DNA from 3 places in the Streptomyces sp. NPDC127595 genome. Region 1 is predicted to be linked to each of the others. Evidence: predicted binding sites of a transcription regulator. Region 1 holds the regulator's gene; each other region holds the start of a gene.

Region 1 (10,068 bases):
GTCGATGCCTTGGTCGCCCTGTCAGAAGCAACCGGCAAGGGCTGGTGGACCGCCCACAAGGGGCCGATGGAGCCAGGCGCCCTGAGCCTCGCGGAGTTGGAGGATGGCGCCGTCGCCCTGCGAGTGCACCAGTCACTCTTCGTGCCGGGGCTTTTCCAGACCTCCGCGTACACCCAGGCCATCTTCAACAGCCCCAAGCTGGGTTTCGAGAACATCGAGGAAGCCTTGGGGTTCCGCCTGAAGCGCCAGCAGATCCTCACGCGCGAGAACCCGCCCACCGTGCACGCCGTGATCCACGAAGCGGCCCTGCACATGCGGTTCGGCAGCCCGCAGATGATGCGCGATCAGATGCTGCGACTCGTCGAGCTGGCCCGGCTGCCCCATGTGACCATCCAGATCTACCCGTTCAGCGCGCAGGCGCACGCCGCGCTGAGCGGGAACTTCGTCCACATCATCCCCAGCGCATCGCAGCTCAGCACAGTGGTCCTGGAACAGCCCACCGGAGCAAGGTACTTGAGCGAGCAGGTTCAGCTTCGCCAGTACGGCGACCTGTTCGACCGCCTCGTCGAGAACGCACTCACCCCCATCGACGTATCGTTGGCCCCGGAAGCACACTCGGTGAAGGACTCGCTGGCTCTGATTCAGCACCTTCTCTACGCGCTTTAGGGGGAAGCCAAGGTGTCCGAGCTCGACTGGCAGAAGTCGACGTTCAGCGGCGGCCCGCAGGGCGAGTGCCTGTTCATCGCCACCGCCCCCGACGGAACGATCCGCCTACGCGAAAGCGACGAGCCCCGTACGGTGATCGTCACCGCCCCGGAGGGGCTCGCCGCTCTGCTGGGTCACATCAAGGGACCGAGGGAACCGCGGACTACTTGAGGTCGATCGCGTTGCAAGCGGACTTGTAGTCGGCCGTGCAGATGTCCTTGACCTTGTAGATGCCGTCCGAGATGACGGTGTCCTCGATGTTGTCCTTGGTGAGGGCGACGACCGGGACGAGCGCGGCCAGGATGTCCTTGTCCGTGGGGCTGTCGACCTTGTCGCTGGCCAGGGCGTCGAACTCGATCGTGCGGCCCTGGACCCGCGCCACGGCCATCTCGGCGGCGACGCTGGCCTCCTGGGGGTAGGACTTGTAGACGCTCATGAACTGGTCGCCCTTGACGATGCGCTGCACCGCGGCGAGCTCCGCGTCCTGCCCGGTGACCGGCGGAACGGTGCTGACACCCATGGTCTTCATGACGTCGATGACCGCGCCCGCGATGCCGTCGTTGGCGGCGTACACGCCGGCGATGTTGTCGATGCCGACGGCGGCGACGGCCTTCTCCATGTTCTTCCCGGCCTCGACCGGGTCCCAGTCCTTGGTGTCATACGTCTTGGCGATGTCGACCTTGTTCTGGAGTTCGACCATGGCGCCCGCCTTGAACTGCGCCGCGTTCGGGTCGGTCACCGAACCGTTCATCATGATGATCTTCTTGCTGGCGGAGTCGTCGCCCAGCTCGCTGATGAGAGCCTTGCCCTGCACTTCGCCGACGAGTTCGTTGTCGAAGGAGACGTAGGCGTCGATCGGCCCCTCGGCCAGCCTGTCGTACGCGATGACGGGGATGCCCGCGTCCTTGGCCTTCTGCACGCCGGGGGCGATGGCCTTGGAGTCCACGGCGTCCACCAGGAGTACGTCGACCTTGTCGTCCACCATCTTCTGGAGCTGGGTGGCCTGCTTGTCCGCGTCCGCCGCGGCGTTGGCGTAGACCACTTTGCCCTTGTTGTTGGTGAGCTTCTTCACCTCGGACTCGATGATGGGGTAGTCGAACTTCTCGTAACGCGTGTTCTCCGTCTCCGGGAGGAGCAGACCCACGGTGATGTCGTCGCCCTTCGTGGGGCTGGCCTTGGTTTCGCTGCCACCGATCCCGTCCACGACCCCGCAGCCGACGAGGGAGACGGCCATCGCGGACGAGCTCACGGCTATGACGGCCCGACGCCGACGGGTGTTACGAGTGTTCACATCAGGTGCCTTCCGGGCGAGGTTGCAGCATTGCGACCCAGGTGGCTGAAAGCCAACGCGGCGATGACCTCAGCGTCAAGGACTAACCACTTAACGAGATGGCAACAGCATGCTGTGTTCCCCAAGTGAACACGATGGGAAGAGGCCGCGCCTCCACTTCCAGAAATCCTCACTGATTCACACGCGCCACTCATTTCACAGGGTTCCCGGCGGCGCGCGAACGACCCGTGCCCCGACCAAGGTGTCTCGAAGTCGCCCCCGCACACCGCCTCACGCGACAGGGAAGGCCTGCGACCAGCCGGATCACCGATCGGCAGCCGCGCGTATCACCGCCCCGCCGGCCTCGCCGGACTCCCGCGCCACCTTCGTACAACCATGCCCCCGGTCCGATAGTCCTGATCATCAACGGCCTCCCTTTGCCTGCCGTTGACGATCAGGACTTGAAGGACCGAATGAACCCAGCCAGACACACGGCCGCGGCCGCAGCCGTCACCCTTGTGCTCACGACCGCCGCCGGTCTGCTCGGCGGCGCCGCCGCGACCGCCTCGGCCGCCACGACCTGCACTTCCCCGGTCTACAAGCGGCAGTTGTTCGCGAACACCACGTTCAAGGGCACCCCGAAGAAGACCGCCTGCGACTCCACCATCGACGAGAGCTGGAGCGCAGCCCCCTCCTCCGGCCTCCCGAAGGACAACTTCAGTGCCCGCTGGACCGTCACCCGCGACTTCGGCTCCGGCGGCCCCTTCGCCCTCACCGCCACCGCGACCGACGGCATCCGCGTCTACCTGGACGACAGCCGCAAGATCAGCCTCTGGTCCGACACGAGCAGTTCACGTTCCAAGACCGTCAATGTGACGATCCCCAAAGGCAAGCACACCCTCCGGATCGACTACGTCAACTGGACCGGCACGGCCAAGGTGAAGGTCGGCTACACGCCCCGCACCTCGGCGAGCGTCGACAAGGTCAAGCCCCTCGCCCCGACCGGCGTCGCCGCCGACTACGTCCCCGACGGAGAGTGGGCGTACACCGAGCTCGCCTGGTCCGCCAACAAGGAGATGGACCTGGCCGGGTACCGCGTCTACCGCCGGCTGCAGGGTTCCGATACCTGGACCAAGGTGGCCACGACCACGGCCGCCGCGCGCACGGCCGGCGACCAGCCGCCGCCCACGGGACAGTCGTACTCCTACGAGGTCCGCGCCTACGACAAGGCGGGCAACGAATCGGCGGGCTCCGCCGACCAGTTGATCACCTCGGTGGACTGGACCGCGCCCGCCCCCGCCGTCCTCACCGCCACGGCCGTGGAGGCCTCCAACAACCTCTCGTGGACCGCTCCCACCGACGCCGTGCTCTACCGGCTCTACCGCAAGTCCAAGACGGCGACCTCGTACACCGAGGTCGCCGAGACGACCGGGACGAGCTACGTCGACACCACGGCGAGCTACGGCTACGCCTACGACTACAAGGTGAGGGCGCTGGACGCGGCCAAGAACGGCCGGGACTCCAACGTCGTACGCTCCACGCGGTCGATCCTGCCGCCGGAGAACGTGACGGCGACCGTGCCCAGTTACGGCGCGATGTTCACCTGGACCGAGGCGCCCGGCGGCGACACCGCCGACTACGAGGTCTACCGCTCGACGACTTCCCCGGTGGCGACCACCTACGAGAACCTCACCGACTGCCGCAGCCGCAAGGTCGCTACGGACGCGACCGGCAACAAGGTCCACAGCTGCGTCGACTACGACGGCGACCAGGGCGCCACGTACCACTACGTGATGATCCGGAAGAACACCGCAGGGCGCTGGTCCACCGGGTCCCCGGAGATGACCGTCACCCGGCCCGGCGACGAGATCCCGCCACCGAACGTGACCGGCCTGAGCGCCGAGCCCCTGGAGTACGGCGTCAAGCTGGACTGGGACGACAGCACGGTCGCAGACCTCGACAAGTACGAGATCTACGAGAAGCCGACGCAATGGGCGACCCCCGAATACGTGGGAGTCGTGGACGCCGGCACCTCCGAGTACGTCGTCGGCCCCGAGCGGGCGGACGGCGAGAGCACCCAGTACGTCGTCGTCGCCCGCGACATCTACGGCAACTCCCGTACCTACGAGGGCGCGCACGACCCGGACATCGCTCCGTGGAGCCAAGCCCTGTCCACGGTCGCCGTCACCGAGCTCGACCTCACCCCGACGGTCGTCCCCGAGGACACCTCGGCCTGCGGCCTCTACGCCTTCGACAACACCGCGGGCGACTCGGTCCTGGACCTCGACTGCGAGGGCGTCGCCGCCGACGCCCTCGGTATCAACGTGTACCGGTGGGACCGGCAGTCGGGCACGTACGTCCGGCTGAACGACGTACCCCTGGCGACGACCACCAGCTACTACACGGACCGCACCGCGCCGAGGGGCACCACCAACCACTTCGTCGCCTCCGTCGTCGCGGCCGACGGCACAGAGACCTTCACGAACATCGACTACACCGTGACCCTGCCGAGCGAGGTATGACGTGAAGAACGCATCCAGGCATTCCCTGCTCGCCTGCACTGTTGTCGTCGCGACCGCGGGCGGCCTGCTCACAGCTGTCGCCCCGGCCGCCTCCGCCGCCACCCGCTGCGCCTCCCCCGTCCTCAAGCGGCAGTTCTTCGCGAACACCACGTTCAAGGGCACCCCGAAGAAGACGGACTGCGACAGCGCGATCGACGAGAGCTGGAGCGGCGCCCCCGCCTCCGGCCTCCCGAAGGACAACTTCGGCGTCCGCTGGACCGTCACCCGCGACTTCGGCTCCGGCGGCCCCTTCGCCCTCGCCACCTCCGGCCTCGACGGGATACGGGTGTACGTCGACGGCGTCCGCAAGCTCGACCTGTGGAAGAACACCTCCAAGGCTGTGAGCAAAACCGTCAACGTGACGGTCCCGAAGGGCAAGCACACCCTCCGCGTCGACTACGTCAACTGGACCGGCACCGCCAAGGTCAAGTTCACGTACACACCCCGCACTTCGGCCACCGTCGACAAGGTCAAGCCCCTCACGCCCAAGGACCCGCTGGTGTCGTACGACACCGCGAGCAACAAGGCGAAGCTGAGCTGGGGCAAGAACGTCGAGATGGATCTCGCGGGTTATCGGGTCTACCGGCGGCTGCGGGACAGCACCGGTTGGACCCGGCTCACCGGCACGACCGCGACCTCGTACACCGACACCCCGCCCGCGACCGGCGCCGTCTACTACTACGAGGCGCGCGCGTACGACAAGGCGGGCAACGAATCGGCCGGTACCGCCGACCAGTTGGTCACCGGCATCACGCTGACCGCGCCGGGCGGCCTCGCCTCCTCGGTCACCGACACCGCGGCCGAGCTGTCCTGGCAGGCGGTGCCGGGGGCGGTGAAGTACCGGGTGGTGCGCACGGATCCGGGCGGCGCCGACAAGGTCACCGACGTCACCTCGAACCACTTCAGCGACGACACGGCCGACCGGGTTTCCACGTACACCTACAAGGTCGCCGCGGTGGACGGCTCCGGTCATCTCTCGCCGTACACCGGCACCGTGAGCGCGCACCGGCCGCCCGCCGCACCGCGCGAGTTCACGGCGACGGCGGACATCGGGGCCGCGCTGCTGTCCTGGACGGTCAAGCCGGGGGACGCGAGTGTCCGTGCCTTCCACGTGTACCGCTCGACGACCCTGCCTGTGAGCACGTCCGGCACGCCGGTGTCGTGCACGACGACGTACACCGAACGCGCCGACGGGTCACGGCGCTACAGCTGCGGCGACTACTCGGCGGACGAGGGCACCACCTACCACTACGCGGTGACGACGGAGGACCAGGCGTCCGCCGTCTCCCTCCCCTCGGCGACGGTCACCGTGACCATCCTCGAATCGGACAAGGCGCCCGCCCAGGTGACCGGACTGACCGCGACGGCCACGGAGTACGGCATCGAGCTGGACTGGGCCGACAACACCGAGCCCGACCTGAAGCGGTACGCGGTCTACCGGGGCCGGATCCTCGGTGAGGAGGGCGGCACACAGGTCTGCTCCGGCTCGGAGTGGGCGTGGCTGTCCGCGTCCACCTCGCGCTACACGGACGTGACCCTGCCCGACGGCGGCCGCATCTGTTACTGGGTGGACGCGATCGACACCGCCGGCAATTCCAGCAGGTGGTGGGGACCCTTGTACGCCATCACGGTCGACGAACTGGATCTGACCCCATCGGTGGCGACCCCGGAGGGCTCACCGCTCAGCCTGTCGGCGACCGCGACCGACTCGGGCGTCGGCCTGGGGTGGAACGCGGCCGACTCGGCGACGGGCTACCAGGTCTACCGCTGGAACCCGGCCACCGGGGCGTACGAGAAGCTGGCGGCCACCACGGACCGCTCCTACGACGACACCACCGCGGCCCGCGGCACCACCCACTACTACTGGGTGACCGCGCTGTACGCCGACGGCACTGAGTCTGCGCCCGGGGCTGACTGGGTGATCCTGAAGCCCTGAGCACGGCCGGCATGCGAAAGGGGCCCGGAGGTTGAACCTCCGGGCCCCTTTCGCGTGGTCGGTTACTCCGACGACCGCTTCGGCCGCCACACCACCAACGCACTCGTCTGCTGAACCTCCTGGTACGGGACCAGGTCGCGGCGGTACGAGGCGTGGACGGCTGCCTCGCGCTGCTGCATCGCGGCTGCCGCGCCGTCGACGGCCGCCTGGAGTTCGGCGGCGCGCTGCTGGAGTGCGGCGACCTGGTTCTCCAGCTCGATGATGCGCTTGATGCCGGCGAGGTTGATGCCCTCGTCCTGGGACAACGCCTGGACGGTGCGCAGCAGTTCGATGTCGCGGGCCGAGTAGCGCCGGCCCCGGCCTGCGGTGCGGTCGGGGGAGACGAGGCCGAGGCGGTCGTACTGACGCAGGGTCTGCGGGTGCAGGCCGGAGAGCTGGGCCGCCACCGAGATGACGTAGACCGGCGTCTCCTCGGTCAGTTCGTACGGGTTGCGTCGACGGCCGATTCCGTCCATGGCGTCCTCATGCTCCCTTCGCGGCCTGGAACAGCTCCGCCCGCGGGTCCTCACCCGCGGTCGCCTCGCGGTACGCCTCCAGGGCGTCGCGAGCCTTGCCCGAAATCTCCGTGGGGACCGTGACCTCTACGGTGACCAGCAGGTCGCCGCGGGTGCCGTCCTTGCGGACCGCGCCCTTGCCGCGGGCGCGCATGGTGCGGCCGTTCGGCGTGCCCGGCGGCAGCTTCAGGGTCACCGCGGGCCCGCTCAGGGTGGGCACCTTGACCTCGCCGCCGAGGGCCGCCTCCGCGAAGGTGACGGGCACGGTGACGGTGAGGTTGTCGCCCTTGCGGCCGAAGACCGGGTGGGCGTCGACATGCACCGTGACGTACAGGTCGCCGGACGGGCCGCCGCGCTCACCGGGGGCGCCCTTGCCGCGCAGCCGGATGCGCTGGTTGTCGCTGACGCCGGCCGGGATACGGACCTGCATCGTGCGCGAGGACTTGGCGCGGCCGCTGCCGCTGCAGACCTCGCACGGGGTCTCTGCGATCAGACCGCGGCCCTTGCAGTCGGGGCAGGGGTCGGTGAGGGAGAACCCGCCGCCGGAGCCCCGGGCGACCTGGCCGGTGCCGACGCACGTCGGGCACACACGCGGTGTGCCGTTCGCGTCGCCGGTGCCCGAACAGGCCTTGCAGGGCGCCTGCGAGGTCATCCGCAGCGGAACCGTCGCCCCGTCCACCGCCTCGGTGAAGCTGAGCGTCACCTCGGTGTCGATGTCCTGGCCGCGCCGGGGCTGCGTACGCGTGCCGGTGGTCGTGCCGCCGCGGTTGAACAGCCCGCCGAACACGTCACCGATCCCGCCGCCGAAGCCGCCGCCCTGTGCTCCGCCGCCCTGGGCGCCGCCTCCGAAGAGGTCACCCAGGTCGAAGTTGAAGTTGCCGCCGCCCGCGCCCGGCCCCGGACGGAAGCCGCCGTTGCCGAAGAGGGCGCGGGCCTCGTCGTACTCCTTGCGCTTCTTGGGGTCCCCGAGGATGTCGTTCGCCTCGGAGATCTCCTTGAAGCGGTCCTCCGCCTTGGCGTTGCCCTTGTTGGCGTCCGGGTGGAACTCGCGGGCGAGCTTCCGGTACGCCTTCTTGATCTCGGCCTCGGTGGCGTCCTTGGGGACGCCGAGGACCTTGTAGTAGTCCTTCTCGATGAAGTCCTTGGTGCTCATCCTCGACGTCCCTCCTCTCTCATGCGTTCAACGTCAGCCCTCGTCCGGGCCACCGCTCTCCTTGTCGTCCGCCGCCTCGGCCGTCGCGTCCTCGGACTTGACGGCCTGCGCGCCGGGCTGGGGCTCGGCGACGGCCACCCGCGCGGGGCGGATGGTGCGCTCGCCGAAGCGATACCCCGGCTGCAGAATCGCCACGCACGTCGTCTCGGTGACATCCGGCGCGTACGAGTGCATCAGGGCCTCGTGGATCATCGGGTCGAAGGGCTCGCCCTCCTTGCCGAAGGTCTGCAGCCCCAGCTTCGCCGCGACGGTCTCCAGCGACTCGCCCACCGACTTGAAGCCACCGACCAGCTCGCCGTGGTCCCGCGCGCGGCCGATGTCGTCGAGCACGGGCAGGAGCTCGGTCAGGAGGTTCGCGATGGCGACCTCCTTGACCGCGATCCGGTCGCGCTCGACCCGGCGGCGGTAGTTCTGGTACTCGGCCTGGAGCCGCTGGAGGTCCGCCGTGCGCTCACCGAGCGCCGTACGCACCTGGTCCAGCTGTGCTGTCAGACCGGCCAGTTGGGCCTGTGCCTGTGCTGCTGCCGATTCGTCCCCGGCCGCAGCCGCCCCCTCGGGGGCGGCTGTCGGCTCGGCGTCGTCAGGGGTGGCGCCGGAAGGGACGTCAGGCTTCTCTTCGAAGCCCGGGGTCTCCTCCGTCACGCGGCACCGTCCTTGCGGTCACGGTCCTCGTCGACGATCTCCGCGTCGACCACGTCGTCGTCGCCGCGCGGGGCCTCGGCACCGGGGGCGTCACCCGCGGCCTGGGCGGCGGCTGCGTCCGCATACATCGCCTGGCCGAGCTTCTGCGAGACCGCGGCGACCTTCTCGGTGGCCGTGCGGATCTCGGCGGTGTCCTCGCCCTTGAGCGCGGCCTTCAGCTCCTCGATGGAAGCCTCGACCTCGGTCTTGACGTCACCCGGGACCTTGTCCTCGTTGTCCTTGAGGAACTTCTCCGTCTGGTAGACGAGCTGCTCGCCCTGGTTACGGGACTCGGCGGCCTCGCGGCGGGCGTGGTCCTCCTCCGCGTACTTCTCGGCCTCTTCGCGCATCCGGTTGACCTCGTCCTTCGGCAGCGAGGAGCCACCGGTGACGGTCATCTTCTGCTCCTTGCCCGTGCCGAGGTCCTTGGCCGTGACATGCATGATGCCGTTGGCGTCGATGTCGAAGGCGACCTCGATCTGCGGGACACCACGCGGGGCCGGCGGCAGGCCGGTCAGCTCGAACATCCCGAGCTTCTTGTTGTACGCCGCGATCTCGCGCTCGCCCTGGTAGACCTGGATCTGCACGGAGGGCTGGTTGTCCTCGGCGGTGGTGAAGATCTCGGACCGCTTGGTCGGGATCGTCGTGTTCCGCTCGATGAGCTTGGTCATGATGCCGCCCTTGGTCTCGATACCAAGCGACAGCGGCGTGACGTCGAGGAGCAGGACGTCCTTGACCTCACCCTTGAGGACACCGGCCTGGAGGGCGGCGCCGATGGCGACGACCTCGTCCGGGTTCACACCCTTGTTGGCCTCGTTGCCACCGGTCAGCTCCTTGACGAGCTCGGCGACGGCGGGCATACGGGTGGAGCCACCGACGAGAACGACGTGGTCGATCTCGGAGAGGTTGATCCCGGCGTCCTTGATGACGTTGTGGAACGGCGTCTTGCAGCGCTCCAGAAGGTCGGCCGTGAGCTGCTGGAACTGGGCGCGCGTGAGCTTCTCGTCCAGGTGCAGCGGGCCCTCGGCGGAAGCCGTGATGTAGGGCAGGTTGATCGAGGTCTCGGTGGACGAGGACAGCTCGATCTTGGCCTTCTCGGCGGCCTCGCGGAGGCGCTGGAGGGCCATCTTGTCCTTGCCCAGGTCCAC
Region 2 (10,068 bases), on a different contig from region 1:
GTCGGGCAGACGGGTCCGGAGGCCATCGAGCGGCATGTGGCGCTGCGGATGAAGCGGCAGGGTCTGCTCACCGGCGAGAACCCGCCCCACCTCTGGGTGATCATGGACGAGACGGCGCTGCGGCGCCCCGTGAGCATCGACAGCTCGGTCATGCGCGACCAGATCGACCGGCTTCTGGAAGAGGCCGAGCACGATCACATCACGCTCCAGGTCGCCGAGTTCGCGAACGGCCCGCACCCGGGGACGTACACGTCCTTCGCGCTGTTCCGCTTCGCGGAGCCGGAGCTGCCCGACATGGTCTACAGCGAGTACGTGTCCGGTGCCCTCTACCTCGACTCGCGCATCGAGGTGGCCCTGCACCTGGAGGTCCTGGACCACATGACGGCCCACGCGTCCTCCGCCCAGCGCACCAAGCAGATCCTCCAGGAGTTCCGGGCGCGCTTCTGAACTGCAGAAACGTACCCCCTGATCGCTGAACCCATCACTGAGCCCGTTGCCGAACGCAATTGAAGACCCGACACCGAGGAGCACTGTTGTGACCGGAAGTGACGCCGAGTCCATCCGTATCGACACCAGTCGGCCGCATCCCGCCCGGGTGTACGACTGGTGGCTGGGCGGCAAGGACAACTACCAGGTGGACGAGGAACTGGCCCGCAAGATCCTCGGCGTGGACGAGGCCGCGGTGCGCAGTGCGCGCTCCAACCGCCGGTTCATGCACCGGGCCACCCGGGTCGCGGCCCGGGCCGGGATTCGTCAGTTCCTGGACATCGGCACGGGCATTCCCACCGAGCCCAACCTCCACCAGGTCGCCCAGGAGATCGCCCCCGAGTCGAGGGTGGTCTACGCCGACAACGACCCGATCGTCCTGCGGCACGCCGAGGCACTGCTGCAGGGCACCGCCGAGGGCTCCACCGAGTACGTGCACGCCGACGTCCGCGACCCCGACACCATCCTGCGCCTGGCCTCCGAGTACCTGGATCTCGGCCGGCCCGTCGCGCTGTCGCTGGTCGCGCTCACCCACTACCTCGACGACGCTCCCGACGGCGACGACGTGTACGGCCTGGTCGGCAGGTACGTCAACGCCCTCGCCCCCGGCAGCTTCGTGGTCCTCTCCCAGGTCACCCCGGACCTCAGCGCCGCGACCATCGGGAAGGTCGCGGCACTCTTCCGGGAGAGCGGCACGCCCTTCCACCCGCGCACCCACGCCGAGTTCTCCCGCTTCCTGGACGGCCTGGAGCTGCTGGAGCCGGGCGTGGTCCCGGCCGTCGACTGGCGGCCCGAACCCGTGGACGTGGCCGCCAAGGCGGAGGGCATTGTGCCCCTGTACGCGGGGGTCGCCCGCAAGTCCTGACCCGTGTGGACGCCATGAGCGGACGCAATGCACTGCCCGCCCCCAGGTTCGACCTGGGGGCGGGCAAGGGCGCGTGCTGCGAGCTGCCCTGACGGCGGGGGCACTCCGGTCCGCGGCCGAGCCGCCGGCCCCGGTCGCCGTCCATGGGCGATGCATTTATGTTGGGTCGGGGGTACCTGGAGGCCGTCTTGGACCACTCGCCCGAAGCCACGTCCGTACCCGAGCCCGCGCGGGGCCTTCAGGCCGCGCCGCCCGGCGGCGATGTGCCGCAGGCCACCGGTGGCAGTCACGAGCACCGGTGGCTGATCCTCGCGGTGGTCGGTATCGCGCAGCTCATGGTCGTCCTCGACGCGACGATCGTGAACATCGCGCTGCCGTCCGCGCAGAAGGACCTGGGTTTCACCAACGGCAACCGCCAGTGGGTCGTCACCGCGTACGCGCTCGCCTTCGGCAGCCTGCTGCTGCTCGGCGGGCGCATCGCGGACCTGGTGGGCCGCAAGGTCGTGTTCCTCGCCGGGCTCGCGGGCTTCGCCCTGGCCTCCGCGCTCGGCGGTGCCGCGACCAGTTTCGCGATGCTGGTGGGGGCCCGTGCCCTCCAGGGGCTGTTCGGCGCGTTGCTCGCGCCGGCCGCCCTCTCGCTCCTCACGACGACGTTCACGGATCCACGCGAGCGCGCCAAGGCGTTCGGCATCTACGGCGCCATCGCGGGCGCGGGCGGCGCGGTGGGACTGCTCCTGGGCGGCGTACTCACCGAGTACCTGGACTGGCGCTGGTGCCTGTACGTGAACGTCTTCTTCGCCGCCGTGGCCATGGTCGGCGGGGCGCGGCTCCTGCACGCCGGAAAACCCGCGGACCGGCCCAAGCTGGATGTGCCGGGCACGCTTCTGGTGTCGGCCGGGCTGTTCTGCATCGTCTACGGGTTCTCGAACGCGGAGACGTCCTCGTGGAGCGACGTGAAGACGTGGGGCTTCCTCGTGGTCGGCGCGGTCCTTCTCGTGGGATTCGCCTGGTGGGAGACACGGGCCGAGCATCCACTGCTGCCGCTGCGCGTGGTCCTGGACCGCAACCGCGGCGCGTCGTACCTCGCGATGTTCATCGCCGGTGCCGGCATGTTCGGCGTCTTCCTCTTCCTGACCTACTACCTCCAGGAGATCCTGGACTACTCGCCGATCAAGACGGGGCTGGCGTTCCTGCCCATGGTCGCCGTGATGGTGGTCATGTCCGTGACCACGACCAACTACCTGGTGCCGAAGCTCGGTCCGAAACCGATCGTTCCGCTCGGCATGGCCCTCGCCTCGGCCGCGATGGCCTGGCTGACCGCGCTCGGTCTCCACAGCAACTACCCCCAGCACGTGCTGCCGCCGCTCCTGATGGCCGGCCTCGGCCTCGGCATGATCTTCGCCACGGCGATGAACCTGGCGACGTCCGGCGTCGCCGCGCACGATGCGGGCGTGGCCTCCGCGATGGTCAACACCAGCCAGCAGGTGGGCGGTTCGATCGGTACGGCCCTGCTCAACACCCTCGCCACGAGCGCGGCGACGAGCTACCTCGTCGGCAAGCAGCCCACGGCACAGGTGCAGGCGCAGGCCTCGATGGAGAGCTACTCGACCGCGTACTGGTGGTCGGCGCTGTTCTTCGCGATCGGGTTCGTCGTGACGCTGGCGCTCTACCGCCGCGAGGTGCCCACGCAGCAGGCGGCGAGCCAGGCGGTGCACATGTGACGCGGCCGGCCGCGACCCGATGCGGTTCGGGCCGCGGCCGGCGCGGCGGTGCTGAAGTCCGGCTGGTGCGGAGTTACTTGAGGGCTCGCTTGTCCGCCTTCAGGCTCTCGGTGAGCTTGAAGGTGATGAACTCGTTGTTGTCCGCCTTGCCGGGCGTACGGCCGGAGGAGAACGGGAAGTTGTTGTCGTTCAGGACTGCCAGCGTCCGGTTGTCGAGGAGGACGACGTCCTCGATCGTGGTGAACGGGAAGGTGAACGTCTCCCCGAAGCCGCCGAGGCCCTTCGGGTTCGCGATGTTCATCAGGTCGGCCACGAGGGTCTTGTCCATGACCCCGTCACCGTTGCGGTCGCGGGTGTCGGCGAGGTAGATCCGCTTGAACTTGGCGTCGGCGCCCTGGCCACCGTCACGCTCGATGACCAGGAAGCGGTTCCTGTCGACGGCGATGGCGTCACCGATGGCGTTGGAGGGCGACTCCAGCCGGTAGGTGAAACGCTTCCCGGTGTAGTCCCGGATCTTCAGGTCGAACTCGCTGAAGCGCAGGTCGCCGGGGGTGTCACCGTTGACCGTGCCTTCGAGCAGCGGGTAGAGGTGCCGGCCGTCGACCGAACGGACCATGCCCTCGAAGCCCTTGCTGCTGCCGGTGGTCGGCTGGGCACCGTTCAGGTACGGGTTCTCCGGCGCCTGCACTCCGTCGAGCGAGATCGGGGCTTCGAGAAGCTTGCCGGTCGAGGAGAAGTGCAGCAGGAACGGGCCGAACTCGTCGCCCAGCCAGTACGAGCCGTCGTACGCCCGCACGATGGACTCGACGTCGAAGTCGGCGCCGGTCAGCACCCGGTCGGTCCGGGTGAGCGGGAACGGCACCTTGTGGTACGGGTCGCTGAGGTTGAAGCCGCCCAGGACCTTGACCTTGCCGGTCTTGGTGTCCGGCTCGACGCGGTGTATGCGCAGCAGGAAGTCGGCGCTGTTGGCCTTGTTGCCGTAGCCGTTGTCGGACAGCACGTCGTAGCTGCCGTCGTGGCGGTTGACGGCGCCGCTGAAGCCCTGGACCGGCTGGTCGGCGAACGGGCCGGTGATGCCGTTGAACGGACCCGCGCCGACGGCCGAGCCGGACGGTTCGCTGTTCGGGACGAACGTCTCGGCCGGAAGCGAGGCGAAACCGGTCAGCGTGGCCTGGCCGAAGGGGGTGGTCCGACCGGAGGCGGTGGCCTCACCGGAAGCCGTGGCCTGACCGAGGTCCGTGGCCTGACCGAGGTCCGTCGTCTGACCGAGGTTCTCGGAGTCGCGGTCGGCCATGGCGGGCGACGCGAGTCCGACGGTCAGCGCGACTGCGCTGACCGTGATCGAAAGTCTCTTCATGACCCGCACGTTAGGGAGGCCGGGTGACGGGCGGCCGAACACCGGGCAACACCAGGCCCCGCTGTACTAGGCAGCACCACCCCTCGCATCCTTCCCCGTGTCCGCATCTCCACCCCTTTCCCTCTCTTCGTCCACGATCTCCGCGTCCACCACGCCCTCCTCCTCGCTCGGGGCATGCTCGGTGGCCGGCTCGTCCTGCGGGGGCGTCTGCGGCGGCGCCTGCTGGGCCTGCGCGTACATCGCCTGCCCCATCCGCTGGCTCACCGTGGCGAGCTTCTCGACGGCGGCCCGCAGCGCGCTCGTGTCGGCGGGCTCCTCCAGGAGTTCCTTCAGCTCCGCGATGGCGGACTCGACCTCCGGCTTCGTGTCGGAGGGGATGCGTTCCTCGTTCTCCCGGAGGAACTTCTCGGTCTGGTAGACGAGTTGCTCGGCCTGGTTGCGGGTCTCGGCGGCCTCACGGCGCCCGCGGTCCTCGTCGGCGTACTGCTCGGCCTCGCGCATCATGCGGTCGATGTCGTCCTTGGGGAGCGCGGAGCCGCCGGTGACGGTCATCTTCTGCTCGCGTTCCGTGGCGAGGTCCTTCGCGGAGACGTGCATGATCCCGTTGGCGTCGATGTCGAAGGCGACCTCGATCTGCGGCACCCCGCGCGGCGCGGGCGGCAGCCCCGTGAGGTCGAAGACGCCGAGCTTCTTGTTGTACGCGGCGATCTCGCGCTCGCCCTGGTAGACCTGGATGCCGACCGAGGGCTGATTGTCCACGGCGGTCGTGAAGATCTCCGAACGCCGGGTCGGGATCGTGGTGTTGCGCTCGATGAGCTTGGTCATGATGCCGCCCTTGGTCTCGATGCCCAGGGACAGCGGGGTGACGTCGAGCAGCAGGACGTCCTTGACGTCACCGCGGATGACACCCGCCTGGAGCGCGGCGCCCACGGCGACGACCTCGTCCGGGTTGACGCCCTTGTGCGGGTCCTTGCCGGTGAGTTCCTTCACCAGGTCGGTGACGGCCGGCATCCGGGTCGAGCCGCCGACCAGGATGACCCGGTCGACCACGGACAGCTTCACGCCCGCGTCCTTCACCGCCTGGTGGAAGGGGTTCTTGCAGCGGTCGAGCAGGTCGGCCGTCAGTTCCTGGAACTGGGCGCGCGTCAGCTTCTCGTCGAGGTGCAGCGGGCCGTCGGCGGTGGCGGTGATGTAGGGCAGGTTGACGGTGGTCTCGGAGGCGCTGGACAGCTCGATCTTGGCCTTCTCGGCGCCCTCGCGCAGCCGTTGCAGCGCCATCTTGTCGTGTCCGAGGTCGATACCGTGCGAGGCCTTGAACCGCTGGGCGAGATGCTCGACGATCCGCTGGTCCCAGTCGTCGCCGCCCAGTTTGGTGTCACCGTTGGTGGCCTTGACCTCGATCACGCCGTCGCCGATCTCCAGGAGCGAGACGTCGAAGGTCCCGCCGCCCAGGTCGAAGACGAGTACGGTCTGCTCCTCGCCCCGGTCGAGCCCGTACGCCAGGGCCGCGGCCGTCGGTTCGTTGATGATCCGCAGGACCTTGAGCCCCGCGATCTCGCCCGCCTCCTTGGTGGCCTGGCGCTGCGCGTCGTCGAAGTAGGCGGGCACGGTGATCACGGCGTCCGTGACGTCCTCGCCGAGATACGCCTCGGCGTCCCGCTTCAGCTTCTGCAGGACGCGCGCGGCCAGCTCCTGCGCGCGGTACCGGGTGCCGTCGATGGCGCCCGTCTCCGGAAAGCGCCAGCTCGCATCTCCCATGTGACGCTTGGCGGAACGCGCGGTGCGCTCCACGTTCGTCACGGCCTGCCGCTTGGCGACCTCCCCGACGAGCACCTCGCCGTTCTTGGCGAAGGCCACCACGGAGGGCGTGGTGCGCGCACCCTCCGCGTTGGCCACGACCGTGGGGTCGCCGCCTTCCAGAACAGCGACCACGGAGTTCGTCGTACCGAGATCGATCCCGACCGCACGTGCCATGTCCGTCCCCTTCCGCCCGGTTCTGCCCGCCCCCAAGCACAAAACTTGAGTGCGTTCTTGTCAATGGGGCGGGAGCCCCGGGTGGGGACGGGCGGGCATGGGCGGGCCCGGACGGAGGCCTTGTACGGCGGCCCGGAACATGACGGCGCCGCGACCCCCTCCGGGGACCGCGGCGCCGTAGTGCCTACTGGACCGTCAGGCGAGCTTCGCCGACAGGGTGATCGTCGTGCCGGTGAGCGCCTGGCTTACCGGGCAGTTCTTCTTGGCGTCCTCGGCCGCGGCGATGAAGGCGTCCTCTTCGATGCCCGGCACCGTGCCCTCGACGGTGAGGTGGATGCCGGTGATGCCCTCGCCCGGCTGGAAGCTGACGTCGGCGGAGGTGACGAGCTTGGTGGGCGGGGTACCGGCCCCCGCGAGGGCGTGCGAGAACGCCATGGAGAAGCAGCTGGAGTGGGCGGCCGCGATCAGCTCCTCGGGGCTGGTCTTGCCGTTCGCGTCCTGGGAGCGCGACGCCCACGTCACGGGCTGCTCGTCGATGGCGCCGGAGGAGTCGAAGGTGACGACGCCGTTGCCCTCGAGCAGGTTGCCTTCCCAGACGGTGTGTGCAGAGCGCGTGGTTGCCACGATGAGTCCTTTCGGGTGTGGTCCCGTTACCGGGGTTCCGTATCCCCCATCCGATCACACCTCCGCCCGGACCACCCAGTTGATGCGGCTCGCGCCCCCTCAACTCACCCGGAACACCGGCCCCCGCGCGGTGAACGGCAGCCGCGCGCCCTGCGGAATCAGGTACGCGTGCTCGCGCCGTACCCGCAGGACGTCGCACCAGCCGTCCGTGATGACCAGCATGGGCGCGCCCGGCGGGAAGTCGTCCGCGCGGTGCAGCAGATCGATGCCCGGCTGCAGGACCGTACCGCCGCGCCCGCGCACCTGTACCCGCCCGGCGATCTCCGTCACCGGCAGATATCCGGCGTCGTGCGGGGCGGCGTCGCAGAAGACGACGCGTGCGGCCGGTACGTCACGGGCCTCGGCGTACGAGGCGATGGCACCCAGCGCCTTGCCGAGGAGCGTGCGGTCCATGGAGGCCGAGGTGTCGAGAACCACGCCGAAGGTGCAGCGGGCGATCTCCTCGGGCGGGAAGTAGCGGCCCGCGCGCGGGATGTCCGGGGTCGCCGCCTGGCGGCGGGAGGGACGCGCGTACGACCGCAGCGGCTCGGGGCGGGGCACGAACTCGTCGAACCAGCGGGCGAGTTGGGCGTCCCAGGCCAGCGGCGGATGGCTGAGCGCGCGGATCTCCTCGACCAGGCCGCCGGGCAGGAAGCCGCGCTCCTCCCGCTGGTGCAGGTCGAGTCCCTGGGCCAGGCCCCTGCGGTAGAACTCGTCGAGGTCCACGTAGTCGCGCGGTGAACCGAGCGGGCCGCCGAGCATGTCGCCGACGCCCTTGCCGCGCAGTGTGGACAGGCGGCGCATCCGGCGCAGGTCCGTCGCGATCCGGTCGTACACCTCCTCCGCCGACAGATCCCGCAATTCCACGTCGTACAGCAGCCCTTCGGGCATGACGCCGACCTGCATGTCGCACAGCCAGCCGTTGATGACGTAGTCCGCGGCGATGTTGAAGAGAAACTGGTCGCGGGTGCCGCAGCGGTCGCTGTGGCGCAGGGCGGCGTGCAGCATCTCGTGGGCGAGGACGAACCGCCATTCCTCGTCGTCGAATTGGCGCAGCGGGTTGATGTAGATCTCGGCCGCCTCCGCGTTGACCGCGGCGATGGAAATGCCGTGGGCGCGGGCGAGTTCGGCGTCGGCGACGACGGTGATGCCGGCCGCGATGCCACCGAGGAGGGGGTAGGAGGACACGAACCAGCTCAGCGCCTTCTCCCAGGGCTGCAGTTGGGTGGGGCCGCCGCGCATGGAGTCGCGGCGGCCGCCCGCCATGTCCATCGCGGCGGCCATGGTCCGGGTCAGCGCGTGTGCGAAGGCGAGCTGCCAGTCGGGCGCGGTGCCGCCGTTCCAGGTGTGCCAGGTCACCAGGAGCTGGTCCGGCTCACCACCGGCCGTACCGCAGCGCTCGTACTCCGCCGGAATCCCCTCGCGGCGCCAGCGCGCGGCGAGCTGCTCCTCGTCGCCGGCGGGGTAGGAGGCCGGCAGGTCCTCGGGGGTCTGGCCGATCGGGAAGCCGAGCAGGAAGCGGTTGACGACGGCACAGCGGGCGGCGAGGTCGAAGCGGTCGGGCTGCACGCGTTCGCCGGTGGCCGCCGGGACATGGCCGAAGCCGAGGTGGATGACGGCGTGCGCGGCGGCCCAGGCCCACTCGGCCGGCTCCGCGCGGCGGGTGGGGTGCACATGCAGCACTCCGCTGGAGTCGACGAGGACGAGGCCGTCGCGGGGCCCTGCCGGGCAGTCCTTCTGACGGCAGACACTGAACTCGACGGCGGCCAGCGCGCGGTTGCCCCGCACCAGCCGCATCCCCTCCGCGAAGGCCTCGGCGGCCGGATCCGGCTTCTCCTTGTCGCCCTGCTTGCGCCTACGGCTCACCGCCGCGCCTCCACCGTGCACTCGCTGCTCATCGCCGCGGCCCTGCCCTTCACTCGCTGCTCATCGCCGCGCCCCGACCCTGAATTCGCCGCTCATCGCCGCGCCCCGACCCTCCACTCGCTGCTCACCGCCGCGCCTCCACCAGGCGGGGCATGTCGCGTGCCGCCTCCACGAGGAACCACGCGGGCAGTACGGGGTTGCCGTCGAGGTCGGACGCGATGACGCTCTGGGCGACCTCGACGGAGATCTCGGCGAGCTGGACGAGCAGCGACTTGGCGCGGAACGCGGTCTGCCGCCCGTGCTCCGAGGCGTGCTCCTTCCTGGCGGGCAGCTCCTTGACGAGGCGGCCGCGGAAGGACTCGGCGAGGTAGTAGAGCAGGTCGCGGTCCTCGATGCGGCTGGGCCAGCGGGCTTCGCCCTTGATGATGGCCTCGATACCGAACCGGCTGCGCACGATCTTGACGTAGCCGCAGAAGGCGACCGCGTGCGCGGGCGTCAGCGTGCCGTGCGCGATCACCTTCAGGGTGCCCTCGTCGAGGTCCGGGCCGAAGGAGCGCAGGGCGTCGGACAGCATGTGCCAGGAGCGGGGCGTGGAGAAGGGCTCCTCCGTCTTGGGCGGCTTGGACCACAGGTGGTCGGGGCGGTCGGTGAGATGGTCCAGGACCCACGGGTGGATGTCGTTGGCGGCGGCCCACCCGAGCCAGTCCTTCGAGGACGCCTCCAGATGCACATGGGCCAGGCGGTTGATCAGCGCGGAGGAGATGGGGCGCGCGAGGGCGTTGTCCGTGGCGCGGTTCCCCGCGCCGATCACGATCGAGCCCTTCGGCAGCTCGTAGTTGCCGATACGGCGGTCCAGGATCAGCGAGTAGAACGCCTTCTGGACGTCCGGCGTCGCCGCGTTCAGCTCGTCCAGGAACAGGCAGTACGGCTCGTCGCGGGCGATCGCCTCCGGCGGGCAGAACACCGAGCGCCCGTCGCGGATCTGCGGGACCCCGATGAGGTCCTCGGGCGCGAGCTGGGTACCGAGCAGGCTCACGCACTCCAGGCCCAGCGACTCGGCGAACTCCCTTACCAGGGAGGACTTTCCGATGCCCGGAGCACCCCAGAGGAAGACCGGCCGAACGGTCGCGAGACCG
Region 3 (10,068 bases), on a different contig from region 1:
CCCCGGTCCTCCGTCCGGGCGCTGGCCGCCCTGACGGACGGTGCCACGCGGTGGGTGGAGAAGTTCCGGGAGGGGGACTGGACGGGCCTGTTCACCTTCGTACGGAAGGAGGGGGCGCAGGCCCTCGTCACCCGCGTACGGGCGCTGGAGTCCGCGGACGCGGAGACGCGGGCGCGGCTGGGGCGGAGCAAGACCCACGACGACGCGACGGTGGTGTTCGTGGAGTGGTGAGTCACCGAGGCGTGCCGCGCCGCTTCCGCGCGTGGCCGGCTACTTCTCGATCCCGGTGTTCAGCTGGTGCAGCAGCCGGGCCAGTTCGGCCACCTCCCGCGGGTCCCAGCCGCTGAGCTGCCGGACGTACCGCGCCCGCCGCGCCTCGCGCACCGCGCGGAAGCGCACCCGGCCCTCCTCCGTGAGGTGGACGAGCCAGGCGCGGCCGTCGGCGGGGTCCGGCTCGCGGGCGACGAGGCCGAGGTCTTCCAGGGCGCGGAGCTGGCGGGACATGGTGGCCTTGCCGACGCCGATGTAGGCGGCGAGCTCCGTGGCGCGCTGGCGGCCGCACTCGTCCAGCCGGATGAGGAGCCCGTACGCGGAGGACTCCAGGTCGGGATGGACCGCCCGGGCCATCTCGCCCGAGGAGGCCCGGGCCCGCCGCAGGAACACCGTCAACTCGCGTTCCAGCGAGGGGAATTCCTGGTCCACACCACTTCCTGACGCCGTGGGTTCGCCGCGATGCCCGTCGCCGTTCGCGTCCTCGTGCACGTCAGCACCCCTGACTCGGTTTCCCGATCCTGAAAGTTTCTGCCAAAAATCGCCGTCGCCGCAGCTCCGCCAGTATTTCGCAGGCGTAGACCATCGGCAGCGTCCGGGCCCTCTTCCCACGCCGTCTTCCAAGTGCGTAGCGTCAAGGGCAGGCAAACTGTGGCATGCCCACAGCAGGAATTTGCCCGGCATGGCATGTGACCCCTGCGCCACGCAAACAACAAGTCGACGATGACTTGACCCCCCACCGCGGCAGGCGCATGCCGCCGGCGCTCCCCCACCGAGCACCACCGTGCACCACCGATCTCCTCGGAGGCACGACATGCCCGCGCACCGATACAGATCCCGCACGCTCCTCCGCTCGCACACCCCGAAGCGCCTTCCCGCGTTCGGGATCCTGCTCGCCGCCTTCTCCCTCCTTCTCGCCGTACCGGCCCAGGCAGCCGACGTCCCCGCCCGCGGCTCGGCCCACCTGGGTATGGGCGTAGTCGCCCACGACGGCCAGGGCGGCACCCCGGCCGACAGCAGGGCCACGCAGACGGAAGGCGTGGACGTCAGCAGCCACCAGGGCAACGTCGCCTGGTCCACCCTGTGGAGCAGCGGGGTCAAATGGGCGTACGCCAAGGCGACGGAAGGGACGTACTACACGAACCCCTACTTCGCCCAGCAGTACAACGGCTCCTACAACGTCGGCATGATCCGCGGCGCGTACCACTTCGCGACCCCCGACACGACGACCGGCGCCACCCAGGCCAACTACTTCGTCGACCACGGAGGCGGCTGGTCGAAGGACGGCAGGACGCTGCCCGGCGTACTCGACATCGAGTGGAACCCGTACGGCGCCTCCTGCTACGGCAAGACGCAGAGCGCCATGGTCAGCTGGATCAGCAGCTTCCTCACCCAGTACAAGGCGCGCACCGGGCGGGACGCCGTGATCTACACGGCGACCACCTGGTGGACGGAGTGCACCGGCAACTACGCCGGTTTCGCCACCGCCAACCCGCTGTGGGTCGCCCGCTACGCCACCGCCGTGGGCACGCTGCCCGCCGGCTGGGGCTACTACACGATGTGGCAGTACACGTCGTCGGGTCCGACGGTCGGGGACCACAACAAGTTCAACGGCGCGCTGGACCGGGTGGTGGCACTCGCCAACGGGTGACACCGGCCGGCATCGAGCATGGGAAGGCCCGGGTCCCTCGCGGGGCCCGGGCCTTCCTCAACCGATGGCGTCCGTCACGCCGCCACCGGAACCTCCGCGGTGGCGCCGTTCGTCGCCGGAGCGAGTGCCAGCTCCAGCACCTGGCGGACATCCGTCACCGCGTGGACGTCGAGCTTGTCCAGGACCTCGGCCGGGACGTCGTCCAGGTCGGCTTCGTTGCGCTTCGGGATGATCACCGTCGTGACCCCGGCCCGGTGTGCGGCGAGCAGCTTCTGCTTGACGCCGCCGATGGGCAGGACACGGCCGGTGAGCGAGACCTCGCCGGTCATGGCGACGTCGGTGCGGACCAGCCGGCCGCTGAGCAGCGACGCGAGGGCGGTCGTCATGGTGACGCCCGCGCTCGGACCGTCCTTGGGGACGGCCCCGGCCGGGAAGTGGATGTGCACGCCCCGGTCCTTCAGGTCGCCGACCGGCAGTTCCAGTTCGGCTCCGTGCGAGCGCAGGAAGCTCAGCGCGATCTGCGCCGACTCCTTCATCACGTCACCGAGCTGACCGGTGAGGGTCAGACCGGCCGCGCCCGTCTCGGGGTCGGCGAGCGACGCCTCCACGAAGAGGACGTCACCTCCCGCACCCGTGACGGCGAGTCCCGTCGCGACACCAGGGACCGCCGTACGGCGCTCGGCCGGGTCCTGGGCGGACTCGGGCACGTGGTGCGGACGCCCGATGAGCCCGCGCAGATCGTCCTCGGTCACCGTGAACGGCAGCTTCCGCTCACCGAGTTCGTGCTGAGCGGCGACCTTGCGGAGCAGCCGGGCAATGCCGCGCTCCAGGTTCCGTACGCCCGCCTCCCGGGTGTACTCCCCCGCGAGCCTGCGCAGCGCGCTCTCGTCGAGCGTGACCTCGTCCTTCTCCAGACCGGCCCGCTCCAGCTGGCGCGGCAGCAGGTGGTCGCGTGCGATGACGACCTTCTCGTCCTCGGTGTAGCCGTCGAGGCGGACCAGCTCCATACGGTCGAGCAGGGCCTCCGGGATGGCTTCCAGGACGTTGGCGGTCGCCAGGAAGACGACGTCGCTGAGGTCGAGTTCAACCTCCAGGTAGTGGTCGCGGAAGGTGTGGTTCTGGGCGGGGTCGAGCACTTCGAGGAGGGCTGCGGCGGGGTCGCCTCGGTAGTCGGAGCCGACCTTGTCGATCTCGTCCAGGAGCACGACCGGGTTCATCGACCCGGCCTCCTTGATGGCGCGGACGACCCGGCCGGGCAGCGCGCCGACGTACGTACGCCGGTGTCCGCGGATCTCGGCCTCGTCGCGTACGCCGCCCAGGGCGACCCGGACGAACTTGCGGCCCATGGCGTGCGCGACGGACTCGCCGAGCGAGGTCTTGCCGACGCCGGGAGGTCCGACGAGCGCGAGCACGGCGCCGCCGCGACGGCCGCCGACCACGCCGAGCCCACGCTCGGCACGCCGCTTGCGCACGGCGAGGTATTCGGTGATCCGCTCCTTCACGTCCTCCAGGCCCGCGTGCTCGGCGTCGAGGATCGCCTTGGCGCCCTGGATGTCGTACTCGTCCTCGGTGCGTTCGTTCCACGGCAGTTCCAGGACGGTGTCGAGCCAGGTCCGGATCCAGGAGCCCTCGGGCGACTGGTCGCTCGCGCGCTCCAGCTTCTCGACCTCCTTGAGAGCGGCCTCGCGGACGTTCTCCGGAAGGTCGGCGGCCTCGACGCGGGAGCGGTAGTCGTCGCTCTCGTCCTCCCCGCCCTCCCCCTTGAGGTCACGGAGCTCCTTGCGCACGGCATCGAGCTGGCGCCGCAGCAGGAACTCGCGCTGCTGCTTGTCGACACCTTCCTGTACGTCCTTGGCGATGGACTCGGCGACATCCTGCTCGGCGAGGTGCTCGCGGAGCTGCTCGGTGGCGAGCTTCAGGCGAGCGATCGGATCCGCGGTCTCCAGCAGTTCCACCTTCTGTTCGGTGGAGAGGAAAGGTGAGTAGCCGGAATTGTCGGCAAGGGCGGACACGTCGTCGATCGCCGTGACGCGGTCCACGACCTGCCAGGCGCCGCGCTTGCGCAGCCAGCTGGTGGCCAGGGCCTTGTATTCCTTGATCAGTTCGGTGACGTGGCCGGGCAGCGGCTCGGGCACGGTCTCACCGACGCGCGTCCCCTCCACCCACAGCGCGGCACCGGGACCGGTGGTCCCCGCGCCGATCTTCACGCGCCCGCGGCCGCGGATCAGCGCGCCCGGGTCGCCGTCGGCAAGGCGGCCGACCTGTTCAATCGTCCCGAGCACACCCGTGCCCGCGTACGTCCCGTCGATCCGCGGCACCAGCAGCACCTGCGGCTTCCCCGGTGTCGAGCGGGCGGCGGCCTGAGCGGCCTCCACCGCGGCCCGCACATCGGTGTCGTTCAGGTCCAGCGGAACCACCATTCCGGGCAGCACGACCTCGTCGTCGAGCGGCAGCACGGGCAGGTTGAGCGGTGCGGACGTCGTATCGGCAGCCATGATCTTCCTCTCGACAAGCAAGTTGAGCTATGTGGACTCAATGCTTGTGAGCGCTCTGGTGTTCCCCGGGGGTGTTCGCTGTCAGCGATCGGGCGCCTTGATAGCTTCCGCAGGTGCAATTCATGGTGATCACCCAGCGCTACAGCGACCGGTTCAGCGACGAGGACTTCGCGGCCGTCCTGCCTCAGGAGACCGAGACGGTCCGAGGGCTCTACGCCGACGGAGCACTTCGCCAGATCTGGTTGCGCGACGACACGCGAGGCGCGTGCTTCCTCCTCGAAGCCGAGTCACTCGCCGCCGCCGAAGCAGCGGTGGCAGCCCTTCCCCTGGCGCAGAAGCAGATGTCGGACTTCCAGATCATCCCTCTGCGACCGTACGGCGGTTTCGGCCCCCGCTGACCGCCTGACCCAGCCCCGCCCGGGACGCCGCTCGCATATTAATTCGGTTGCCCCGGCCGGCACGGTCCGTACCGTCTTCCGGGTGACAGACACCCACCCCCTCCTCTCCGCCTACGACGACCAGATGCGCGGCGCCCCTCCCACCCCTCCGACAGGGGTCACGTACGAACAGGACGGGCCGCTGCTGCGGATCGTCGGGCAGTTCCGCGGGCTGGTCAGCGGTCCGCGTGATCTCGGGGTGGGCGGGGCGGAACTCGACCGTCTGATCGCCCGGCAGCGGGAGTACTTTGCCGGGCGCGGTGAGGCGGTGGAGTGGAAGACGCGGGGGCACGACCGCCCCGCCGGCCTCACCGAGCGGCTGCGCGCCGCGGGCTTCGTGCCCGAGGAGCAGGAGACGGTGGTCGTCGGACTCGCGGAAGAAATGGCGGCCGTACGGCGGCCGGTCGTGCCGCCGGGTGTCGTCCTGCGGCGGGTCACGGCGGACGTGGACATGCACCGGATCGCCGCGATGGAGTCGGCGGTGTGGGAGGCCGACTGGAGCTGGCTCGCCGACGACCTGATCGGCCGGGTCGAGGCCGCCCCCGACGAGATCGCCGTCTTCGTCGCCGAGGCGGACGGTGAAGTGGTCTCCGCGGCCTGGCTTGTCTTCCGCGAGGACACCGAGTTCGCGAGCCTGTGGGGCGGCTCGACGCTCCCCGGATGGCGGAGCCGGGGCATCTACCGCGCCCTCGTCGCCACCCGCGCCGCCCTCGCCGCGGCCCGCGGCGTCCGATTCCTGCACGTGGACGCCTCCGACGACAGCGCCCCGATCCTGCGCCGCCTGGGATTCCACGCCATCACCACGACCACCCCCTATGTGTGGTCGCCGCCACAGGCCAGCCCGCCGACTCCGTAGCTAAAGTAAGACTCCTTCAGCGCATGCAGTCATTACAAGGGGTTCTGGTGGACGAGATCGTACGGGCCTGGGTCGACGGCTGGGTCCTCTCGCGTGGGGCGGCTCCGCCGGTGGTCGAGGCTTGGGGTTGCTCGGTCGATGTGGGGCAGGCGGAGCACGTCACCCGGCATGTTCTCGGGGCGACGAACGGGGCTGTCGAGGAGGCCGTGGTCCGGAAGGTCGCCGACTCGGTGACCGGAGCGGGGGTGTGGCTCAAGGTGTTCGCCGAGGCGTCGACCGTCGGACCCTGGCTCGGTCAGGGCTGGTGGATCGACCCCCAGCCCGGGTACCTGATGTCGGCCCCTCTCACCGCCGTCCCGTCCGTGGCCACTCCCGACGGCTACCGTCTGCGCACCTGGGCGCACGGCGGCGTCACCCGCGCCCTGGTCACCGCTCCGGACGGCTCCTGGGCCGCGCGCGCCCAGATCGCGGCCACCGGCGCGACGGCGGTCGTCGACCAGGTCGAGACGGCGCCGGAGCACCGCAGGCGCGGTCTCGGCCGACTGGTCATGGGCACGGTGACGCGCGCGGCGGTCGCACAGGGCGCCAGGACCGGCGTACTGGGCGGAACACCGGACGGGCGGGCGCTGTACGAGTCCCTCGGCTGGCGCGTGGAGGCACCGCTGACGAGCGCGAAGTTCACCGGGGTCGGCTGAACCTCCGCGGGCAGCCGCCTTCCGTGGCCGAGGCCACGTCGCCTTCCTCACGTCGGCGAAGGTGTCGGCTCCGCCCCCTGGAACGGGGGTAATTCGACCGCCTGGCATCCCGGAGCTGCCAGGATGGGCCGATGGTCACCTCGTACGACACCCCCGCAGTGATCGATCGTCGCGAGGGCCCGTACGGCGAGGTCGTGCTGCGGCGTCATGGCGCGCTGCTGCAGATCATCGCCAACGGGTGCTTCCTGATGGACACCTCCGACGGCCGTTCGGAGCGGCTGCTCGTCGACGCCGCCTACGGCGCGCTGGACGGGCGGGCGGAGCCGAGGCTGCTGATCGGCGGCCTCGGCGTCGGGTTCTCACTCGCGCACGCGGCCTCGGATCCGCGCTGGGGGGTATCACCGTCGTGGAGCGCGAGCCGGCGGTGATCGACTGGCACCTCGGCGGGCCGCTGGCCCCGTTGTCGGCCGAGGCGCTCGCCGACCCGCGCACGGAGATCGTCGAAGCGGATCTGCTCGCCTACGTCAATGAGATCTGCGACACATACGACGCGCTGTGCCTGGACATCGACAACGGACCCGGCTGGACGGTCACGGAGGGCAACGAAAGCCTCTACTCGGAGGCCGGACTCACAGGCTGCGCAAGGGTGTTGAGGCCCGGCGGGGTACTCGCGGTGTGGTCGGCGCGACCCTCTCCGGAATTTGAAGGAACCCTCCGGAATGCCGGGTTCAAGGGGGTGCGTACCGAAGAGATCCCCGTTGCCCGGGGCGTTCCGGACGTCGTCCATCTCGCGGTAAGACCTGGATAGCCGAGCCGCGGCGACTGCCCGTACTCTGCTTGCCTGACGCGGATCATTCAAGCGTCAAGCGCAGTCATGGGATCACCCCACGGATTCCGGAAAGCACACTTCAGGGGCGGGCGATGGAGCAGACACACACCTCCCACAACGGCGCGGCGGCGACGCCCGGCGCTCAACGACGGGTCCTGGTCGTCGAGGACGACCCGACGATCGTCGACGCCATCGCGGCACGTCTGCGCGCCGAGGGATTCCTGGTGCAAACCGCGGGCGACGGCCCGGCCGCCGTCGACACCGCCGAGGCATGGCAGCCCGATCTGCTGATCCTCGACATCATGCTGCCCGGCTTCGACGGTCTTGAGGTCTGCCGCCGTGTGCAGGCCCAGCGCCCGGTGCCGGTGCTGATGCTCACAGCGCGCGACGACGAGACCGACATGCTGGTCGGTCTGGGCGTCGGCGCCGACGACTACATGACGAAACCGTTCTCCATGCGCGAGCTGGCCGCCCGCGTGCACGTCCTGCTGCGCCGGGTGGAGCGTGCCGTCGTGGCCGCCTCGACGCCGCGCAGCGGGATCCTCAGACTCGGCGAGCTGGAGATCGACCACGCGCAGCGCCGGGTTCGGGTGCGCTCGGAGGACGTGCACCTCACGCCCACCGAGTTCGACCTGCTCGTATGCCTCGCGAACACCCCGCGGGCCGTACTCTCGCGTGAGCAGCTGCTCGCCGAGGTCTGGGACTGGGCGGACGCCTCCGGTACGCGGACCGTGGACAGCCACATCAAGGCGCTGCGCCGGAAGATCGGCGCCGAGCGGATCCGTACGGTCCACGGCGTGGGCTACGCCCTGGAGACCCCGACTCCCTGAGCCGGACCTCGGCCGGGGCATTCTTGAGGGGGCTGATGTGATGAGCGGGTTCGGGGACCGCAAGGGCGCGAGACCCGGGTTCGGGGAGCGCGGGAGCACCGGCTCAGGACGCCGTGAGCGCGAACACGCGGGCTCCGGTTTCGCCGGTTCCAAGAGTCTCGACGGGTCCAAGGGCGAGAGCCCCTGGGGTGGCGTACGGCCCTTCTCGATCAAGACCAAGCTCGGCACCCTGGTCGTCGTCTCGGTCTTCATCACCACGGGTCTGTCCATCATCGCGGCGCGCACGCAGACCGAGCTGCGCTTCATCACGGTCTTCTCGATGATCGCCACACTGCTGATAACGCAGTTCGTGGCGCATTCGCTCACGGCCCCGCTCGACGAGATGAACGCCGTCGCGCGGTCCATCTCGCACGGCGACTACACCCGCCGCGTGCGCGACGACCGCCGGGACGAGCTGGGCGACCTCGCCCAGACGATCAACCTGATGGCCGACGAACTGGAGGCCCAGGACCGCCAGCGCAAGGAGCTCGTGGCGAACGTCTCCCACGAGCTGCGGACCCCCATCGCGGGGCTGCGCGCGGTCCTGGAGAACGTCGTGGACGGCGTCTCCGCCGCCGACCCCGAGACCATGCGTACGGCGCTGAAGCAGACGGAGCGTCTCGGCCGTCTCGTGGAGACGCTGCTCGACCTGTCCAGGCTGGACAACGGCGTCGTACCGCTGCGTCAGCGCCGCTTCGAGGTGTGGCCGTACCTGTCGGGCGTCCTGAAGGAGGCCAACATGGTCTCCTCGGCGCGTGCGGGCATCGCCTCGGGCTCCGGCAGCCACACGCGCACCGACGTCCATCTGCACCTCGACGTGTCACCGCCCGAGCTGACCGCGCACGCGGACCCGGAGCGGATCCACCAGGTCGTCGCCAACCTCATCGACAACGCCGTCAAGCACAGTCCCCCACACGGCCGGGTGACCGTCAGGGCCAGACGCGGCGACTACCCGGAGTCCCTCGCGCTGGAGATCCTGGACGAGGGTCCCGGCATTCCGAGGTCGGAGTGGCACCGCGTCTTCGAGCGGTTCAACCGCGGCGGGGTCCCCGCGCCGCACGGTCCCGGCAGCGACGGCGGTACGGGTCTGGGGCTTGCCATCGCCCGTTGGGCGGTCGATCTGCACGGCGGGCGCATCGGCGTGGCCGAATCCGAGCGGGGTTGCCGGATCCAGGTCATCCTTCCAGGGCTTCCCTCTTTGCCAAGTTGACGTAAAGTTCGAACCGGAGCCAGAAGATCCATCGACGTTCGTCGCTGACGGGCACGTGTGATCAGGCAGAGGGCCACGTGAGTCGTGCCGCGGCCTCGGATCGGCGCACTTCGCCATGCCCACTCCAGGCCGGAACCCCGCTTGTTTCCCGCCATTTCCACCCCCGAAACACACTTTCCGATGTGACTTACACGACGATGGGCAGGCCCGGCCTGACCTTCCCGGCCAGGGAGGCGTAGCCTTAATTCCCGCTGTCCATCACCTTGTGAGAAGCGGAAGAGGGCGGTTGCCGCCGTGTCGCCACAGTCCCCCAGTAACTCGAGCATCTCGACCGAAGAGCAGGCCTCCGGGAAGAACCCGGCTGCCGCGTTCGGACCCAATGAGTGGCTCGTCGATGAGATCTATCAGCAGTACCTCCAGGACCCGAATTCGGTAGACCGAGCCTGGTGGGACTTCTTCGCCGATTACAAGCCGGGCGCAGCTGCCGCCTCGGCTCCGGCGGGTACTGCGGCCGCGGGGGCCGCAGCGACCACCACAGCAGCTCCGGCCGCTCCCGCAGCGCCGGCGGCTCCCGCCCAGGCGGCTCCGCAGGCTCAGGCCGCACCGGCGGCTGCTCCGGCTCCCGCTCCGGCGCCGGCTCAGGCTCCGGCACCGGTGAAGCCCGCCGCCGCTGCTCCGGCTCCTGCGAAGGCCGCTCCGGCCGCCGCCAAGCCTGCCGAGGCCAAGGCCGCACCCGCGACCGAGGCTCCGGCCGGT

Evidence for each region. The regulator HspR, encoded in region 1, represses chaperone genes until heat shock. The targets are predictions, from matches to a motif close to TTGAGNNNNNNNNNCTCAA.
Region 2: a site for HspR is predicted at 6,449-6,467, ahead of dnaK (molecular chaperone DnaK). Genes of this name have one in related genera too.
Region 3: a site for HspR is predicted at 4,439-4,457, ahead of lon (endopeptidase La). Genes of this name have one in related genera too.

What each region holds. Positions count from the first base shown of each region.
Region 1 is NZ_JBHXWK010000003.1:122,820-132,887, forward strand. It holds gene ACFVKT_RS11570 (helix-turn-helix domain-containing protein) at 1-666, shown strand, start outside; gene ACFVKT_RS11575 (DUF397 domain-containing protein) at 679-876, shown strand; gene ACFVKT_RS11580 (sugar ABC transporter substrate-binding protein) at 869-1,939, opposite strand; gene ACFVKT_RS11585 (PA14 domain-containing protein) at 2,449-4,497, shown strand; gene ACFVKT_RS11590 (PA14 domain-containing protein) at 4,499-6,472, shown strand; gene ACFVKT_RS11595 (heat shock protein transcriptional repressor HspR) at 6,535-6,987, opposite strand; gene dnaJ (molecular chaperone DnaJ) at 6,995-8,179, opposite strand; gene grpE (nucleotide exchange factor GrpE) at 8,213-8,881, opposite strand; gene dnaK (molecular chaperone DnaK) at 8,878-10,068, opposite strand, start outside.
Region 2 is NZ_JBHXWK010000001.1:18,775-28,842, reverse strand. It holds gene ACFVKT_RS00125 (helix-turn-helix domain-containing protein) at 1-447, shown strand, start outside; gene ACFVKT_RS00120 (SAM-dependent methyltransferase) at 536-1,351, shown strand; gene ACFVKT_RS00115 (DHA2 family efflux MFS transporter permease subunit) at 1,615-3,072, shown strand; gene ACFVKT_RS00110 (esterase-like activity of phytase family protein) at 3,146-4,429, opposite strand; gene dnaK (molecular chaperone DnaK) at 4,496-6,403, opposite strand; gene ACFVKT_RS00100 (OsmC family protein) at 6,599-7,027, opposite strand; gene ACFVKT_RS00095 (hypothetical protein) at 7,127-8,863, opposite strand; gene ACFVKT_RS00090 (ATP-binding protein) at 9,057-10,068, opposite strand, start outside.
Region 3 is NZ_JBHXWK010000004.1:537,093-547,160, forward strand. It holds gene ACFVKT_RS16555 (protein phosphatase 2C domain-containing protein) at 1-231, shown strand, start outside; gene ACFVKT_RS16560 (MarR family winged helix-turn-helix transcriptional regulator) at 271-762, opposite strand; gene ACFVKT_RS16565 (lysozyme) at 1,085-1,921, shown strand; gene lon (endopeptidase La) at 1,996-4,416, opposite strand; gene ACFVKT_RS16575 (hypothetical protein) at 4,539-4,814, shown strand; gene ACFVKT_RS16580 (GNAT family N-acetyltransferase) at 4,897-5,709, shown strand; gene ACFVKT_RS16585 (GNAT family N-acetyltransferase) at 5,757-6,404, shown strand; partial or broken gene ACFVKT_RS16590 (spermidine synthase) at 6,536-7,212, shown strand; gene ACFVKT_RS16595 (response regulator transcription factor) at 7,326-8,063, shown strand; gene ACFVKT_RS16600 (ATP-binding protein) at 8,104-9,312, shown strand; gene ACFVKT_RS16605 (multifunctional oxoglutarate decarboxylase/oxoglutarate dehydrogenase thiamine pyrophosphate-binding subunit/dihydrolipoyllysine-residue succinyltransferase subunit) at 9,607-10,068, shown strand, end outside.